Regions from separate parts of the Staphylococcus sp. Marseille-Q1834 genome, predicted to be linked through region 2. Evidence: predicted binding sites of a transcription regulator. Region 2 holds the regulator's gene; each other region holds the start of a gene.
What was found. Region 2 encodes Rex, which represses fermentation and respiration genes when NADH is low (regulators of the CRP and FNR family bind a similar motif). Its sites were predicted from a motif close to TTGTGAAATATTTCACAA; they were not measured.
Positions count from the first base shown of each region.

Region 1: a site for Rex is predicted at 2,468-2,485, ahead of nirB (nitrite reductase large subunit NirB). Genes of this name have one in related genera too.
Region 3: a site for Rex is predicted at 1,546-1,563, ahead of LIX58_RS07135 (nitrate reductase subunit alpha). Genes of this name have one in related genera too.
Region 4: a site for Rex is predicted at 3,010-3,027, ahead of LIX58_RS00760 (cytochrome ubiquinol oxidase subunit I). Genes of this name have one in related genera too.

Region 1 covers NZ_CAKASN010000001.1:1,451,338-1,455,588, forward strand. The annotation lists gene LIX58_RS07100 (SRPBCC family protein) at 1-279, shown strand, start outside; gene LIX58_RS07105 (hypothetical protein) at 350-532, shown strand; gene LIX58_RS07110 (formate/nitrite transporter family protein) at 674-1,495, shown strand; gene LIX58_RS07115 (sirohydrochlorin chelatase) at 1,661-2,374, shown strand; gene nirB (nitrite reductase large subunit NirB) at 2,609-4,251, shown strand, end outside.
Region 2 covers NZ_CAKASN010000001.1:1,758,284-1,762,534, forward strand. The annotation lists gene abc-f (ribosomal protection-like ABC-F family protein) at 332-2,269, opposite strand; gene LIX58_RS08750 (redox-sensing transcriptional repressor Rex) at 2,515-3,156, shown strand; gene LIX58_RS08755 (YeeE/YedE family protein) at 3,309-4,251, shown strand, end outside.
Region 3 covers NZ_CAKASN010000001.1:1,456,223-1,460,473, forward strand. The annotation lists gene nirB (nitrite reductase large subunit NirB) at 1-135, shown strand, start outside; gene nirD (nitrite reductase small subunit NirD) at 139-453, shown strand; gene cobA (uroporphyrinogen-III C-methyltransferase) at 444-1,388, shown strand; gene LIX58_RS07135 (nitrate reductase subunit alpha) at 1,639-4,251, shown strand, end outside.
Region 4 covers NZ_CAKASN010000001.1:125,402-129,652, forward strand. The annotation lists gene LIX58_RS00750 (potassium channel family protein) at 1-336, opposite strand, end outside; gene LIX58_RS00755 (cytochrome d ubiquinol oxidase subunit II) at 461-1,477, opposite strand; gene LIX58_RS00760 (cytochrome ubiquinol oxidase subunit I) at 1,477-2,829, opposite strand; gene LIX58_RS00765 (glutaredoxin family protein) at 3,044-3,277, shown strand; gene ptsP (phosphoenolpyruvate--protein phosphotransferase) at 3,412-4,251, opposite strand, start outside.

The DNA.
Region 1 (4,251 bases), 310 kb from region 2:
CCTGAACATACGAGTCACACACTTACAGAATATAAAAAAGTGAACAAACCATATCACATCGAATACTTTGATTTCTTTGCGACACCTCAAGGTGAGAAAGATACACGCCTGCCTGGTATGCATATCTTTATGGATTTCGAAGACGAAGGCAATCGTACTACTGTGACATCTACTTCTGAATTTCCAACAAAAGAAGCGGCGCAACAAGCAATTAACATGGGTGTTGAAGCGGGAATGAATTCGACACTTGACCAATTAGAGAAATTGTTGGAATCATAAAAACGTCACTAGGATGTCAATTTTTATAAGCAATTTTAAGTTATAATGTAGGGGAAAAGAGGATGATACGATGAAACAACGCTATTTAAAAGTACTTGCATTATTTTCAGTAAGTACATTAATTCCTACATTATTATTTCATTCAAAATGCCTAAATAATGGTGCGATTAAATATGTTCTAAGAACAGCATTAGGGTATGGCATTTTTGCGAGTGGTTTACATTATTTATCTAAATTCAAACGCACACGCTAAACATTTATCGAGATGTAGTTTAATTGAAACTGCATCTCGTTTTTTGTTTATAAGAAAATTTAATTTTATCTATCTCTTTATAAATAATTTATATATAATTGTAAAATATACAATTATATATTGTAGGGGGTTAAGTAATCAATGTTGGAAAATCACAAACATGTAGAGGATACATATGCAACAAGACATATCGTTGAAGCTGCAGTAGACCAAGTTCAAATGAAACAAGTCATGGCTAAGAAAACACCTGGAAGATATTTGTTAAAAGCAATGATGTCAGGATTTTTATTGGCAATCGTGACCGTATTTATGTTAGCTGTTAAAACTCAATTTGCGGGGACAAATGAGGGTTTAGTGAATTTGTTAGGTGCTATTTCATTTAGCTTAGCATTAGTATTAATCGTTCTAACCAATTCAGAGTTACTTACAAGTAATTTTATGTATTTGACAGTGGGCTGGTACTATAAAGCAATTACAGTGAATAAAATGATTATTATTTTCTTATTCTGTTTCTTAGGAAATATTATTGGCGGATTCATTTTATTCTTCTTAATGAAAGGTACACACGTCATGACGCCAGAGATGATTGCAGCTTTAAGCAAAACAGTGCATGCTAAAACAGTAGAATCATCATGGTTAAACATTTTAGTTAAAGCGATATTCTGTAACTTCTTTATAAACATTGGCATTTACGTTTCAATGTTATTTAAAGAGGGACTTGCAAGAGCATTCTTTATTGCTGTCGGTGTTATTGTCTTTGTATTTATGGGATATGAACACGTTGTTTTCAATGCCGGTTTATATGCAGGAATGATGTTCTATAACATTGATGCATTATCATGGTTAGACGTATTAAAAAATGTCGTCTTTGCATTTATCGGTAACTACATCGGTGGAGGTATCTTTGTAGGTCTTGTATACGCTTATTTAAATGGTAAACGCGATAGTTTTAATACAAAATAAATAGACAAATTTAACGAGATAATTTAGCTATATTGAAAATTGTCTCGTTTTTTTATAGGTTGACTTAATTCTCTAAAAAACATATCATTTTAATCAACATTAACATGATTCATTAAAATATTGTGGTTTAGTGATTCATTTTCAAAAAAGAAAGGGATGAGGGGATTGGTAGCAAATATTTTAGTAGCACACGGTATGCGCAAAGGAGACCAAAATAAAGCACTAGGTGACTTCCTAGAACGTCTATTAAGTGATGAAACATATAATTATGAATTGGCGTATATTGAAAGTGAAGAAAAAAGTATCGAGAATACTATTGGCCGATTGATTGATCAAGGAGAAACAGAATTTAAAGTAGTTCCTTTATTAATTTTTTCAGCGATGCATTATATTGTCGATGTGCCAAATATTTTAGAAAGTATTAAGCAAGCGTATCCTCATATTCGTTATGAAATAAGTGAGCCTCTCGGAACACATGATTACATGGTGGATTTAGTTGAAAAGCGTATTAATGACGTACATATTGATGGTACAACTAACTACGCGATTGTATTAATCGCGCATGGTAGCTTCTCATATACTAAAGCGCATGATGAACTTAAAGAATTTAGTGAAAAGTTAACACAAACAGCACCAATTTATTGTCGTACGTTGTACGGGGATATCACATTTAGAAATGACCTCGACCAACTATCACGTGACTATGATGAACTCATTGTCGTGCCGATGTTTTTATATGATGGACGATTAGTAAATAAAGTAAAACGCCTGATTTCAGAAATGGATATTGAAGGCACACTACATATTACACCATCCATTAATTTCGATAACATACTTAAACTTATTATTAGTGAACGTTTAGACCAACTGTATATATAAATTTTTAAGACTCTCTTACTGAAAAAGTAGGGGAGTTTTTTCATGTTTCAAGCAAAAAATAAAGTATTAGGGAATTCCCTATTTTTTAAAAATATGTGAAAAAAATCACAAAATTAACTAAAATTGTTATAAAATAGCAGTGAAGAAAGTAGTTGCAAATTCGCAATAATAATAAATTTATAATTTTCATCATTATAAATGACTAAATATTAAGTGGTAAAAGGGGCATATTTTATGACTAAACAAAAGCTTGTAATGATTGGTAATGGTATGGCAGGCCTTAGAACAATAGAAGAAATATTAGAACGCTCAGACTCAATGTTTGATATTACAATCATCGGCAAAGAACCTTATCCAAACTATAACAGAATTATGTTGTCTAACATTTTACAAAAGAAAATGACAGTCGAAGAAACCATTATGAATCCTTATGAATGGTATGAGGAAAATAATATTCGATTAATTGTGGACGACCCGGTAGAAGCAGTTGATAAAGCAAATCAAACTGTGACAACTTCTAAGGGTGTAGAAGTTCAATATGATATTTGCATTTTTGCGACAGGTTCAAGCGCGTTTGTATTACCTATCCCAGGTTCAGATTTACCTAGTGTTATCGGATGGCGCACAATTGAAGATACTGAACGTATGATTGAAATAGCTAAAACTAAAAAACGTGCAGTTGTTATCGGTGGTGGCTTACTCGGTTTAGAATGTGCACGTGGTTTAATGGACCAAGGCATGGATGTCACTGTTTTACATTTAGCGGAATGGTTAATGGAAATGCAACTTGATCGTAAAGCCGGCGAAATGCTAAAAGCAGATTTAGAGCGTCAAGGTATGAATATTGAATTACAAGCAAATTCGAAAGAAATCATTGGTAATGAAGATGTTGAAGCGATTAAATTAGCTGATGGTCGCGTGATTAAAACGGATTTAGTAGTCATGGCGGTTGGTATTCGTCCATTCACTAACGTTGCAAAATCAGCAGGATTAGAAGTGAATAGAGGAATTGTCGTAAATGATTATTTACAAACATCTGATCCAAACATTTATGCTGTAGGTGAGTGTGCGGAACATGCTGGTAAAGTATATGGTTTAGTAGCACCACTATATGAGCAAGGTAAAGTGCTTGCAGACTTTTTAACTGGTAAAGAGACAGAAGGTTATAAAGGTTCTACTACATTTACTTCATTAAAAGTCTCTGGCTGTGATTTATTTAGTGCGGGTCAAATTGTTGAAAATGAAGATGTCCAAGGTATCGAAATCTTTAATAGCGTAGATAATATTTATAAAAAAGTATATTTAAGCAACGGAGAAGTAGTCGGCGCAGTATTATACGGTGATACTGATGATGGTTCAAGATTTTACAGCATGATGAAGAAACACGAATCTTTAGAAGATTATACGTTAGTCTCTTTACTTCATAAAGAGGGCGAAGAGGCAACAACTTCAATTGCTGATATGGCTGATGATGAAACAATATGTGGTTGTAATGGTGTCGATAAAGGAACCATTGTTAATGCGATTACTACTAAAGGATTAACATCTGTTGACGAAGTGACTAAGGCGACGAAAGCAGGTAATTCTTGTGGTAAATGTAAAGGTCAAATCGGTGAACTTTTAAAATGTACATTAGGTGATGACTTTGTTGCAGCGAAACCTACAGGTATTTGTGCTTGTACCGATTTAACACGCGATCAAATTGTTACTCAAATCAGAGCTAAAGGACTTAAAACATCTAAAGAAGTACGTCACGTCCTTGATTTTAAAGATAAAAATGGTTGTCCAAAATGTCGTCCAGCAATCAACTATTATTTAAATATGGTTTACCCTCATGATCATCAAGATGAAAGAGAATCACGCTTTGCGAATGAACG
Region 2 (4,251 bases):
ATGATAGATTCATGTGTACTTAGCACTTTTTTTATTATCAAATACTAAATAGAAATGATTTGAAAATGAGTAAGTCAATAGGGAACATGCGTACTTATCAACAAAATGTGAATAAACTGTGGGTAAGTAGTGCTTAACAATGTGGATATGATATTAATTTTGTGTAAAAGAAATGTAAATACAGAAAATTTGAATTGTGGATAACTAGGATAAGTCTGTGGATACTTGATATATCAGAGTTTTAAGTGTTTATAATATTGTGATTAAAAAATACAAAAAAATAACTAGAAAATTTTAAGTTATTTTCTAGTTATTTAATCTTAGGGATACTTTATAACATTTCTTGTAATTCTTCCCATTCTATCATAACTTGTTCTAATTTCTGTTCGGTCTCAGTTTTTTCATTAGCAAGTTCTGCTGCTTTGATGGGATCATTAAATATTTCAGGTTGTGTAAGTTGTTCGTCAATATGGGTTATATCGTTCTCATATTGTTCTATTTTCTCTTCACATTGCTCGATTTGACGTTCTAATTTACGTTGCTCTCTACGTTGTTGTTTTTGATTATCATAACTACTGATTTGTTTATTGTTAGAAGTTTCATCTGCACCTGTACTAACATCAGTACGTTCCGCTTCAAATGCTTGTAAGGCAGCAGCTTCTTCAGTTTTTTCAATATAGTATTGATAATCACCTAGATACATTTGGCCACCATCTTTATTTAAATCAAATACTTTATTCGCTAATTGATTGATAAAGTAACGATCGTGAGAAACAAATAGAATCGTACCTTCAAAGTGTTGTAAAGCCTGTTCTAACATTTCTTTAGAATCAATGTCCAAATGGTTGGTAGGTTCATCAAGGATTAAAACATTATCTCTTTGTAACATTAATAGTGCTAATTGAAGGCGTGCTTTTTCGCCCCCAGATAAATCGTTGATGATTTTCTTGACGTCATCTTGTACAAATAAAAATCGTCCTAATACTGCTCGGACATCTTTTTCATTCATATTAGGATATTGATCCCAAACATAATCTAAAATGGTCTTATTAGATTTAAATTCAGCTTGTTTTTGATCATAGTACCCAATTTGAAGATTAGCACCGAAGATGACCTCGCCACCTAATTTAGCTTGGCGGTTAGCAATTGTTTTAATGAGTGTTGTTTTCCCTACACCATTTGGGCCAATAATAGCGATATGATCGCCTTTAGTGACTTCGATATTTATAGGTTTGGTAATAGGTGTTTCATAACCAATTTCTAAATTGCGAATATGCATCACATCATTACCAGTGTTGCGATCAAAACCAAATTGAATATTGGCGCTTCTCGCATCCAACATAGGTTTATCAATGCGCTCCATTTTTTCTAACGTTTTACGACGACTTTTAGCCATTCCACTTGTAGATGCACGAGTAATATTTTTCTCTACAAACGTTTCGAGACGCTTAATTTCGTCTTGTTGTTTTTCATATTCTTGCATGCGCTGTTCATAATATTTATCTCGTTGTTCAATGAATTGTTCATAATTACCTACGTAACGTTTAATATCTCCAAGTGCTACATCATAAATTTGTGTCACTATTTTATCTAAGAAGTAACGGTCGTGACTGATAATGACGATGGCACCTTTAAAGTATTTTAAATAATCTTCTAACCATTTAGTCGTTTCTAAATCAAGATGGTTCGTCGGTTCATCTAGTAATAATAAATCAGGCTCACTTAACAACATTTGTGCTAGAGATAAACGTGTTTTTTGGCCTCCACTAAAGTCGTTAATAGGTTTGCTGAAATCTTCTTCTTTAAAATTAAGACCATGCAATACAGTTTTAATCTTACTTTCGTATTGATAGCCCTCAAGTTGTTCAAATTGATTAGATAGCGATTCATAGCGTTCCATATGACGTTGATAATCTTCAGTATCATAATCATTGGCATGCGTTGCTAACCAATCTGTTTCTTCTTTAATTAAACCTTCCATATTTTTAATGTGTTCAAAAGGTTTAGACATTTCTTCAAACACAGTAGATGAAGAATTAAGTGTCATTTGTTGAGTTAAATAACCCACTCGTAAATTTTTGATTTTAGAAATATGGCCACTATCATAATCTTCAGCACCAGCAATAATCTTCATTAAAGTGGATTTGCCAGTACCATTTCGACCAACGACGCCAATACGTTCGCCAGTTTTAACTTCGAAATTGACGTTAGTAAATATATCTTCACCATCGAATGACTTCGAAATGTCATTTAATTGCAACAGTATCATTCAGGTTTCACCTTTCTATTGTTTTAACAAAAGTATTTATCACAAAATAGCCTTATACATTACTCTTTATTTTACCGTATAATAAAGTTACATGAAACTAAGATATTTATTTTTAAAAAGTGTTAGGGTATAATATGTCAGTATTCATTATGGGACATAATATGATTTTAAATAAATGACTAATTGCACGCTAATTAGTTTGGATACATAGATTAAAAAGTTCAAACAAGAGGGGGACAACTTTAATGGCTCAAAATCAAGCTAAAATTCCTCGTGCAACATTGAAACGATTACCATTATATTATAGATTCGTTAACACCTTGAAGACAAAAGGAATTGATCGCGTTAATTCAAAAACTATCAGTGAGGCGCTAAATATTGAATCAGCCACTATTAGAAGGGATTTTTCATACTTTGGTGAGTTAGGGAAAAAAGGTTATGGCTACAATATTGATAGTTTATTTGAATTTTTTAAATCTGAACTTAGCGATAGTGAAGACATCCATATTGCTATAGTCGGAGTAGGGAACTTAGGAAGAGCACTTTTAACATATAACTTTTCGATTCATGATGAAATGACTATTACTGAAGCGTTCGATATTGATAAAGAAATTGTGGGTCAACAAGTCGGTGAAGTTAAAGTGCATCATATGAATGAATTACAACAAGTACTTGAAACACAAGATATCAATGTTGTTATTCTTACTACACCTGAAAAGGTAGCCCAAAGCGTCGTAGATCAACTAGTTGAGGCTAACGTCAAAGGAATATTAAATTTCACGCCTGCTAGAGTAGATGTGCCAAATACCGTTCAAGTCCATCACATTGATTTAGGTATTGAATTACAATCACTTTTATTCTTCATGAAAAACTATTCAAATCAATAAATATTATTCAGAAATCATTCTTTTGTGCAGAAGAATGATTTTTTAATTTCAATAAAATTAATTTCAAAAAAATGTTATTGATAATTAATTGTTAATCTATTATAATACCTTAGTAAATCAATCGGGAAAGGATGTAATTGAATTTGGTTTGGATGATTATTAGTGGCCTAATCGTTGGGATTTTATTAGGCTTTGTCATGCAACGTACACGTTTCTGCTTAACAGGTGGTTTTAGAGATATGTATGTGCAAAAAAATAATAAAATGTTTTATGCTTTATTAGTAGCAATCACTGTCCAAAGTATTGGACTTGTAATATTAACAAGTTTAGGATTAATCGCAATTCCTTATGATACATTTCCTATTTTAGGGACTATTATTGGTTCCTTCATTTTTGGAATAGGTATCGTTCTAGCAGGCGGATGTGCAACTGGAACTTGGTACCGAGCTGGAGAAGGATTAATTGGAAGCTGGATTGCTCTCGTTATGTACGCAGTTACTGCTGCAGTCACTAAAACAGGTGTCTTACTTCCAGTGATGAATTGGATTAACAAACCTACGAAAGTGAATACAAGTATGGCTCAAACTACAGGTATTCCAATGTGGGTGTTAACGATTGTTTTAACTGGTATTACATTATTTGTCGTAGTGAAAACGTTACGTAAGCCTAAACCTAAAATGGCTGTACCGAAACTTAAACAAAAATATACAGGTATTAGACACTATTTATTTGAGAAACGTTACCATCCGTTTGTAGCGGGTATCGCGGTTGGTCTTATAGCATTTATCGCTTGGCCAATGAGTATGTCAACGGGACGTAATCATGGATTAGGCATTACAACACCTTCTGCTAATTTAATTACATTCTTAATTACAGGTGATACAAAATTAGTAGATTGGGGCGTTCTATTAATATTAGGTATCTTCTTAGGATCATATATTGCTGCAAGAGGTTCCCATGAATTTAAATGGCGTTTACCAGATAAACGTACTATCAGAAATAGTGCAATTGGTGGTATTTGCATGGGATTCGGTGCCTCAGTTGCAGGCGGTTGCTCAATTGGTAACGGCTTAGTAGAAACTGCAGTTATGTCTT
Region 3 (4,251 bases), 300 kb from region 2:
GATCCAGAACGACAAAAAGAATTATTCGATAGAATTATGGATGCTAAAAAAGCAATTGATGGTCATGGCGAACCTTGGTCAGCTATCGTTGAAAATAAAGATGCACAAAAAATCTTTGAAGTTGAGAAGGTGTAAAGGATGAAAGCAATGGAAAAAGTAAAAGTGACTACACTAGAAGAATTAACGCCATTAATCGGGAAAAAAGTCATCGTTGAGGATAAACAAATTGGCATTTTCCTAACAGAGAGTGGGGAAATCCACGCTATCAATAATATCTGTCCACATAAGCAAGGACCTTTATCAGAAGGGACAGTGAGTGGCGAGTTTGTGTACTGTCCTCTTCATGATCAAAAGATTGATTTGAGAAACGGAGAGGTTCAAGAACCTGATACAGGTTGCGTAGAAACATATAAAGTTGAAGTACATGACGGAGACGTCTACGTATGTCTTTAAATGCAGAACCGAAAGTCTATTTAATCGGGGCAGGTCCAGGTAACCCTAATCTGTTAACTAAAAAAGCTGAGCGCATCCTTCGTAAAGCAGATGTGATACTTTATGATCGTCTCGTCAATCCATTAATTATTCAGTATGCATCACCTTCAACTGAAGTGATAGATGTCGGTAAAAAGCCATATGCGAAACACATACAACAAGAAGAAATCAATTTAAAGATTGTTGAAGCGACGAAAAGACATCGTATCGTTGTTCGTTTAAAAGGTGGAGATCCAGCTATTTTTGGACGCGTCACTGAAGAAATTGATACTTTGAAAGCGCATGGTATCTCGTATGAAATCGTTCCAGGTGTAACGTCAGCAAGCGCAGCCGTAGCTAACATGGAAATAGGTCTAACCATGCGAAGTATTGCGCCAAGCGTGACGTTCTCAACCGGTTATTTTAAAGATTCTATTAATCGTGAAACAGATATTCGCAATCTCATTAATGGTGGTACATTAGCTATCTATATGGGTATTAAACGACTGAATCATATTATTAGACAAATTACTGTCTATACCAACGAAGATTATTCAATTGCGATTGTCTTTAATGCGACTTGCTATAACCAGAAGGTCATCATTGGCAAACTTAGTACGATTGAAGCGCAGTTACAACAGCTCAATTTAGAAAGTGAACCAGGTATTTGTATTCTTGGCGCGATGGTTGAATATATTGATAAAGACAAAGTGGAACAAAGTGAAGCACAACACGATGAAACATTATATATCATTAATGGTTCGAAAGATGAAGCATTGTTAACTGCTGAAGACCTTTCGGAAAAGGGGAAACATTGTCTACTCGCATATGATGATAGTTACCATAAATCACAACAATGGTTATATCAAAGTATAATAGACAAACATCATTTTAAATTTATCGAAACGACATATTAAGCATTTCAGCTTTATATCTTAATTCATAGTCATACAGAACAGTGATCATTTATCACTTCTGTATGACTATTTTTTATTTATAGAAAATGTATCGACGTTGCATGTCTTTTTTAGGGATTCTTCTATATGAAATAGGTATTTCCCTAATATATTTACTTTGTGAAAAAATGTACAATCAACTTGAATTAATAAGTAATTAACATATAACGTAACAAGCTAAATACCTTGGTCGGTAGGAGGATTTATATAAATGGGAAAATTTGGATTAAATTTTTTTAAACCAACTGAAAAATTTAATGGTAATTGGTCAGTACTTGAAAGCAAAAGTAGAGAATGGGAAAAAATGTATCGTGAAAGATGGAGTCATGACAAAGTCGTTAGAACGACACATGGTGTGAACTGTACAGGCTCATGTTCATGGAAAGTCTTTGTTAAAAACGACGTCATCACATGGGAAAATCAACAAATTGATTATCCTAGTTGTGGGCCAGATATGCCTGAATTTGAACCTCGTGGATGTCCACGTGGTGCCTCATTTTCATGGTATGAATATAGCCCGTTACGTGTTAAATATCCATATATTAGAGGTAAATTATTAGAATTATGGACGACAGCTTTAGAAGAAAATAATGGTAACCGTATTGCGGCTTGGGCTTCAATTGTTGAAGATGAAGATAAAGCTAAAGCATATAAAGAAGCACGTGGTATGGGTGGTCATGTACGCTCTAATTGGAAAGACGTTACGGACATTATTGCTGCTCAAATCTTATATACAATTAAAAAAGATGGTCCAGATAGAATCGCTGGATTTACACCAATACCAGCTATGTCGATGATCAGTTATGCAGCAGGGGCAAGATTCATTAATTTACTAGGTGGTGAAATGCTTAGTTTCTATGACTGGTATGCTGACTTGCCTCCTGCATCTCCACAAATTTGGGGTGAACAAACAGATGTGCCTGAATCAAGTGACTGGTACAACGCTTCTTATATTATTATGTGGGGTTCTAACGTACCATTAACACGTACACCGGATGCTCATTTTATGACAGAAGTAAGATACAAAGGAACTAAAGTTGTTTCAGTAGCACCTGACTACGCAGAGAACGTTAAATTTGCAGATAACTGGTTAGCACCAAATCCTGGAACGGATGCTGCGGTAGCACAAGCCATGACACACGTTATCTTACAAGAATTTTATGAAGATCACCCAAGTGAAATGTTTATCAATTATTCTAAACAATATTCAGATATGCCATTCGTGATTATGTTGGATGAAGATGAAAATGGTTATAAAGCAGGAAGATTCTTACGTGCCAGTGACTTAGGAATGGAAAGTGACAATAGTGAATGGAAACCAGTTATCCATGACACGATTAGCCATCAATTTGTCGTACCAAATGGCACAATGGGCCAACGTTGGGAAGAAGGCAAAAAATGGAATTTGAAATTAGAAACAGAAGATGGCACTAAAATAAATCCTGCAATGTCAATGGCTGAGGAAGATTATGAACTTAAAATAATTCAATTCCCATTCTTTGATAGTAAAGGAGATGGCATCTTTGAAAGACCGATTGCTACAAGAAAAGTAACATTAGCAGACGGTAAAGAAGTATATGTAGCGACAGTCTACGATTTAATGACAAGCCAATATGGGATTAAACGCTTCAATCACGAATTAGAAGCAAAATCATATGATGATAAAGAATCTAAATATACACCAGCTTGGCAAGAAAGTGTGACAGGTATTAAACCAGAATTAATCACACAAGTAGCAAGGGAATTTGCACAGAACGCTATTGATACTAAAGGACGCTCAATGATTATCATGGGTGCTGGTATTAACCACTGGTTCAATTCGGATACGATTTACCGTGCCGTTTTAAACTTAGTTCTATTATATGGTTACCAAGGTGTTAATGGTGGCGGTTGGGCGCACTATGTTGGACAAGAGAAATGTCGCCCTATTGAAGGTTGGAATACTGTCGCTTTCGCCAAAGATTGGCAAGGTCCACCACGTTTACAAAATGGTACAAGTTGGTTCTACTTCGCAACAGACCAATGGAAATATGAAGAATCAAATGTTGATAAATTAAAATCACCATTAGCTCAAAATATTAAGCATCAACATCCAGCTGATTACAATGTTACAGCTGCTAGATTAGGATGGTTACCTTCATATCCACAATTCAATAAAAACAGCTTATTATTTGGTGAAGAAGCTAAAGACGCGGGTGATGATTCTAATGAAGCAATTTTAAAAAGAGCAATTGACTCTGTTAAGAATAAAGAAACTCAATTTGCAGTTGAAGATCCTGATTTAAGAAAAAATCATCCTAAAACATTGTTTGTATGGAGATCAAATCTCATTTCAAGTTCAGCTAAAGGTCAAGAATACTTCATGAAACATTTATTAGGTACACGTTCAGGTTTAATGGCTGAACCTAATGAAGAAGATAAACCAGAAGAAATTAAATGGCGCGAAGAGACAGTAGGGAAATTAGATTTACTCGTATCATTAGATTTCCGTATGACAGCAACACCGCTTTATTCAGATATTGTGTTGCCGGCTGCGACGTGGTATGAAAAACACGATTTATCATCAACAGATATGCATCCATTTGTGCATCCCTTCAATCCAGCAATCGATCCATTATGGGAATCACGTTCAGACTGGGATATTTATAAAACATTAAGTAAAGCAGTTTCTGAAATGGCTAAAGATTATTTACCAGGCACATTTAAAGATGTTGTGACATCACCACTAGGTCATGACTCTAAACAAGAACTTGGCTCAGAATATGGTATTGTCAAAGATTGGTCTAAAGGTGAAGTCGAAGCTATTCCAGGAAAAACAATGCCA
Region 4 (4,251 bases), 1.6 Mb from region 2:
GATTTTATTTAATATTTTAGCGTGATAATCATTTTGAGCTTTAGCCGTAACCTTCTTAACCCCTAATTCTTTTAAAATTAAGGTCGTCAACGTACTCGATTGAATATTTTCCCCAATTGCTACAATTACGTGATCAAAGTTACGTATACCTAAACTTTTCATTACCGCTTCATCTGTAGTATCAGCCACCACTGCATGCGTAGCAATATCACTATACTCATTCACTCTTGCTTCGTCTCTGTCAATTGCCATAACATCCATATCAAGCGCATTTAGTTCTCTTACGATACTACCGCCGAAACGCCCTAGACCTATAACAACATATTCCTTCTCCATACCGTAGATACCCCTATCTTCTATAAAAAATAGGAGCCAAGAAAGCCTATTCCATGTTTTGAAAAGTAAACACACTCACTTCAAAACATAAATTAAACTTATCTCAGCCCCTTCATTATTGTAGTTATTTCTTGCCTTCGACATACGATTTATCGAATACAAATAATCTCAATAATAATATTAACGATGGAACTAATAAAAGTAAACCTAAAATAAACACGATAACAAGTGCTAGTCCCATTGATGAATTGACGCCTGAATCTGTAATTTTAATGTATGGATATAAAATGTAAGGTAACTTGCTCATACCATAACCATAAAAAGCAAAAGCCATTTGTAAAATAACCATAATAAACGCTAAACCATGATATTTTTTCATTAAGTTTAATACACCAGCAATTAAGAAAAAGATAAAGCTAATGGCAAACATCCACCAATAATTCGTAACTGCATTATAGAAATGGTTTGAGTTTTGAATTCTTAATGAGAGGAACACAAATAATGAAATAATAATCATTGGTGGTCCCCAAAACATAAACCATTGACGCATAAACGAATATGCTATGTCATCTTTAGCTTTAGCTGCATAATAAGTTAAGAAACCAGATGAAATATATAATACACTGATAATTGCTAAAAATACCACTGACCAAGCAAATGGACTTAAGAGTAATTGGACCCAGTCTAAATCAATGTGTGAGCCTCTTTGGTTAATATAACCACCTTCAGATATAGTTAATACGGTTGCTAATGAAGCTGGAATTAATAATCCCGTCACCCCGTATAAAAAGATCCACGGTAATTTCGTATCTTGACCATAATGTTCAAAAGCATAAAAACTACTTCTAATTGAAATAAGCACTAACGCAATTGAGCCAGGTACTAATAGCACTGTGCCTAAATATAGGGCAGAATCTGGAAAGAATCCGACAAAACCTACAAAGAAGAAGACAAAGAATACATTTGTAACTTCCCAAACTGGATTAAGATAGCGTTCAACAAGGTGGTTAATCTTTTTTTCTTCTCCAGTTAATTTAGTATGCAATGTGAAAAATCCTGCACCAAAATCAATTGAAGCTACAATAATATAGAAAAATAAGAATGTCCATAATACAACAATACCAATACTAGTATAATCCATTATGCTTGACCTCCTTTTTCAATGACTTTATCTACATCATCTTGGGCTGGTTTATTTTTAAACATACGTAATAAGACGTAAGCCGAAGTAAATAACAGAACTAAATATAACAATCCAAACATAATTGTAACTAATGTAATTCCACCAGCTTGTGTAGCTGCCTCACTTACGCGCATATAGCCTCGAACTATCCATGGCTGTCTACCCATTTCAGTTAAAAACCAACCAAATTCAATAGCTAATAACGACGCAGGTCCTGTTAGTAATACTGCATATAATAAACCTTTGTTCAGTGTAAACTTGCGTAATTTTTTAAAGATTAATGTAAGTAAAAATAGCCCTGAAACGATAAAACAGAATATACCCATTGAAACCATTAAATCAAAGAAGTAATGCACAATTAAAGGAGGTAAATCATTTTTAGGAAAATCATTTAACCCTTTCACTTTTGTATTAATATTATTATCAGCTAAGAAGCTTAACATACCAGGAATTTTAATCGCACCATGAACTTCTTGTGTTTTATCATTTAATACACCGAAAAATACTAAATCAGCTTTAGATTGTGTATCAAAATGCCATTCATAAGCGGCCAATTTCTCAGGTTGTACTTTATGAAGAAATTTCGCTGACATATCTCCAGCAAGCATTGCAAGTAAAGTATTTATAAAACCAACGATCATTGTCATTTTCAATGCTTTTTTATGATAGTCAGCATCTTTACTAAATTTATTCTTCAATAATTTAAAAGCAGCAATAGCAGCTAAAAGAAATGCCATTGTCATACCAGCTGTAGCGACTACATGAAATGCTCTAACTAAAAATGAGGGATTAAACATTGCTTCAAATGGTTGTACATTAACCATTTTGCCATGTTTCATTTCGAATCCAGCTGGTGTATTCATAAATGAGTTAACTGATGTAATGAAGAAAGCTGAGAATGAACCACCTATTATTACTGGAATACTGATAAGAAAATGTATCCATTGATTTTTGAAACGATTCCATGTGTATAAGTATATACTTAAGAAAATAGCTTCAAAGAAGAATGCAAATGTTTCCATAAAGAGTGGTAAAGCTATAACATGCCCACCTAATTTCATGAAAGTTGGCCAAATCAATGAAAGTTGTAAACCAATAATTGTACCAGTAACTACCCCTACTGCTACTGTAATCGTATAACCTTTCGACCAACGTTTGGCTAATGCGATATATTTAGGATCTTTATTTTTAATCCCTAAAAATTCTGCGATGGCAAACATTAACGGCATACCTACACCAATGGTAGCAAAGATGATATGAACCGCTAATGTCATACCCGTTAGAAATCGACTAATTTCAACAGAATCCATATATTAATCACCTTTTTCTTTATATTTAAGATTTATGTTTTTAGAAACAATTGCTTTAAATTATATTACTTTCATTTTTCTACCTAAATTGTTTTGCTTAATCTTCATAAATTTTTAACAATGTATTTCACATAATTTTCACAGTTTGCATTTCTTAGATATATTTTATATAGTAATTTCAGTTGAAATAATTGACAAAAAGGAGTGTTAATCAATGTCTTCAATCACGATTTACACACAAAATGATTGTCCGCCTTGCACTTTTGTTAAAAATTATTTAAGCGAACATCATGTAAGTTATGAAGAAAAAAATATTGCTAAAGACGAATATCGACAAGAAATGATGAACTATGATGCATTTGCAACACCATTTATACTTTTAAATGATGAACCTATGTACAATGTTGATATGGAAAAGATTAATAAAGCTTTTAATATTGAGAACTAGTCCCTTTAATAAATAATTTTCATCAAAAAACGTCGCACATCTAGTCTGTAAAGTTAACTCTTGATGTAAAACGTTTAAAACAAGAAAAGCACCTTTGTCTAATGTCAAATTAAACAAAGGTGCTATTTATATAATTATTTAGAAATATTATTTACTAAATCTTTAACTTCATCTTGTGTAGCACAATTAATTGCACGATGTGCTAATTCTGCCATTTCATTTTTACTTAAACCATTAATTTGTCTTCTAGCTTTTAAGATAGATGTTGCACTCATAGAGAACTCATCTAATCCTAAACCTAGTAATAATGGAATAGCCGTTTCGTCTCCAGCCATTTCACCACACATACCAGTCCATTTACCTTCTTTATGAGAAGCTTCGATAACTTGTTTAACCAAGCGTAAAATCGCTGGATTATATGGTTGATATAAGTAAGAAACACGTTCTGACATACGGTCAGCGGCCATAGTGTATTGAATTAAATCATTCGTACCAATACTGAAGAAATCAACTTCTTTAGCAAATACATCTGCTAAAGCAGCAGTTGATGGAATTTCAACCATGATACCTAATTCAATTTCATCTGACACTTCATGACCTTCGTTTTTAAGTTTATCTTTTTCATCTAAAAGAATCGCTTTTGCATCACGGAATTCATTAATAGTTGCTACCATTGGGAACATGATATTTAATTTACCGTATGCAGACGCACGTAATAATGCACGTAATTGAGTTCTGAAAATATCTTGTTGATCTAAGCATAAACGAATTGCACGATATCCTAAGAATGGATTCATTTCTTTAGGTAAATTTAAGTAAGGTAATTCTTTATCCCCACCAATATCTAAAGTACGCACAACTACACGTTTATCTTTCATAGTTTCAAGCACTTTTTTATAGGCTTCAAATTGCTCATCTTCAGTTGGCATTTGATCTCTACCCATGTAAAGGAATTCAGTTCTATATAAACCAAT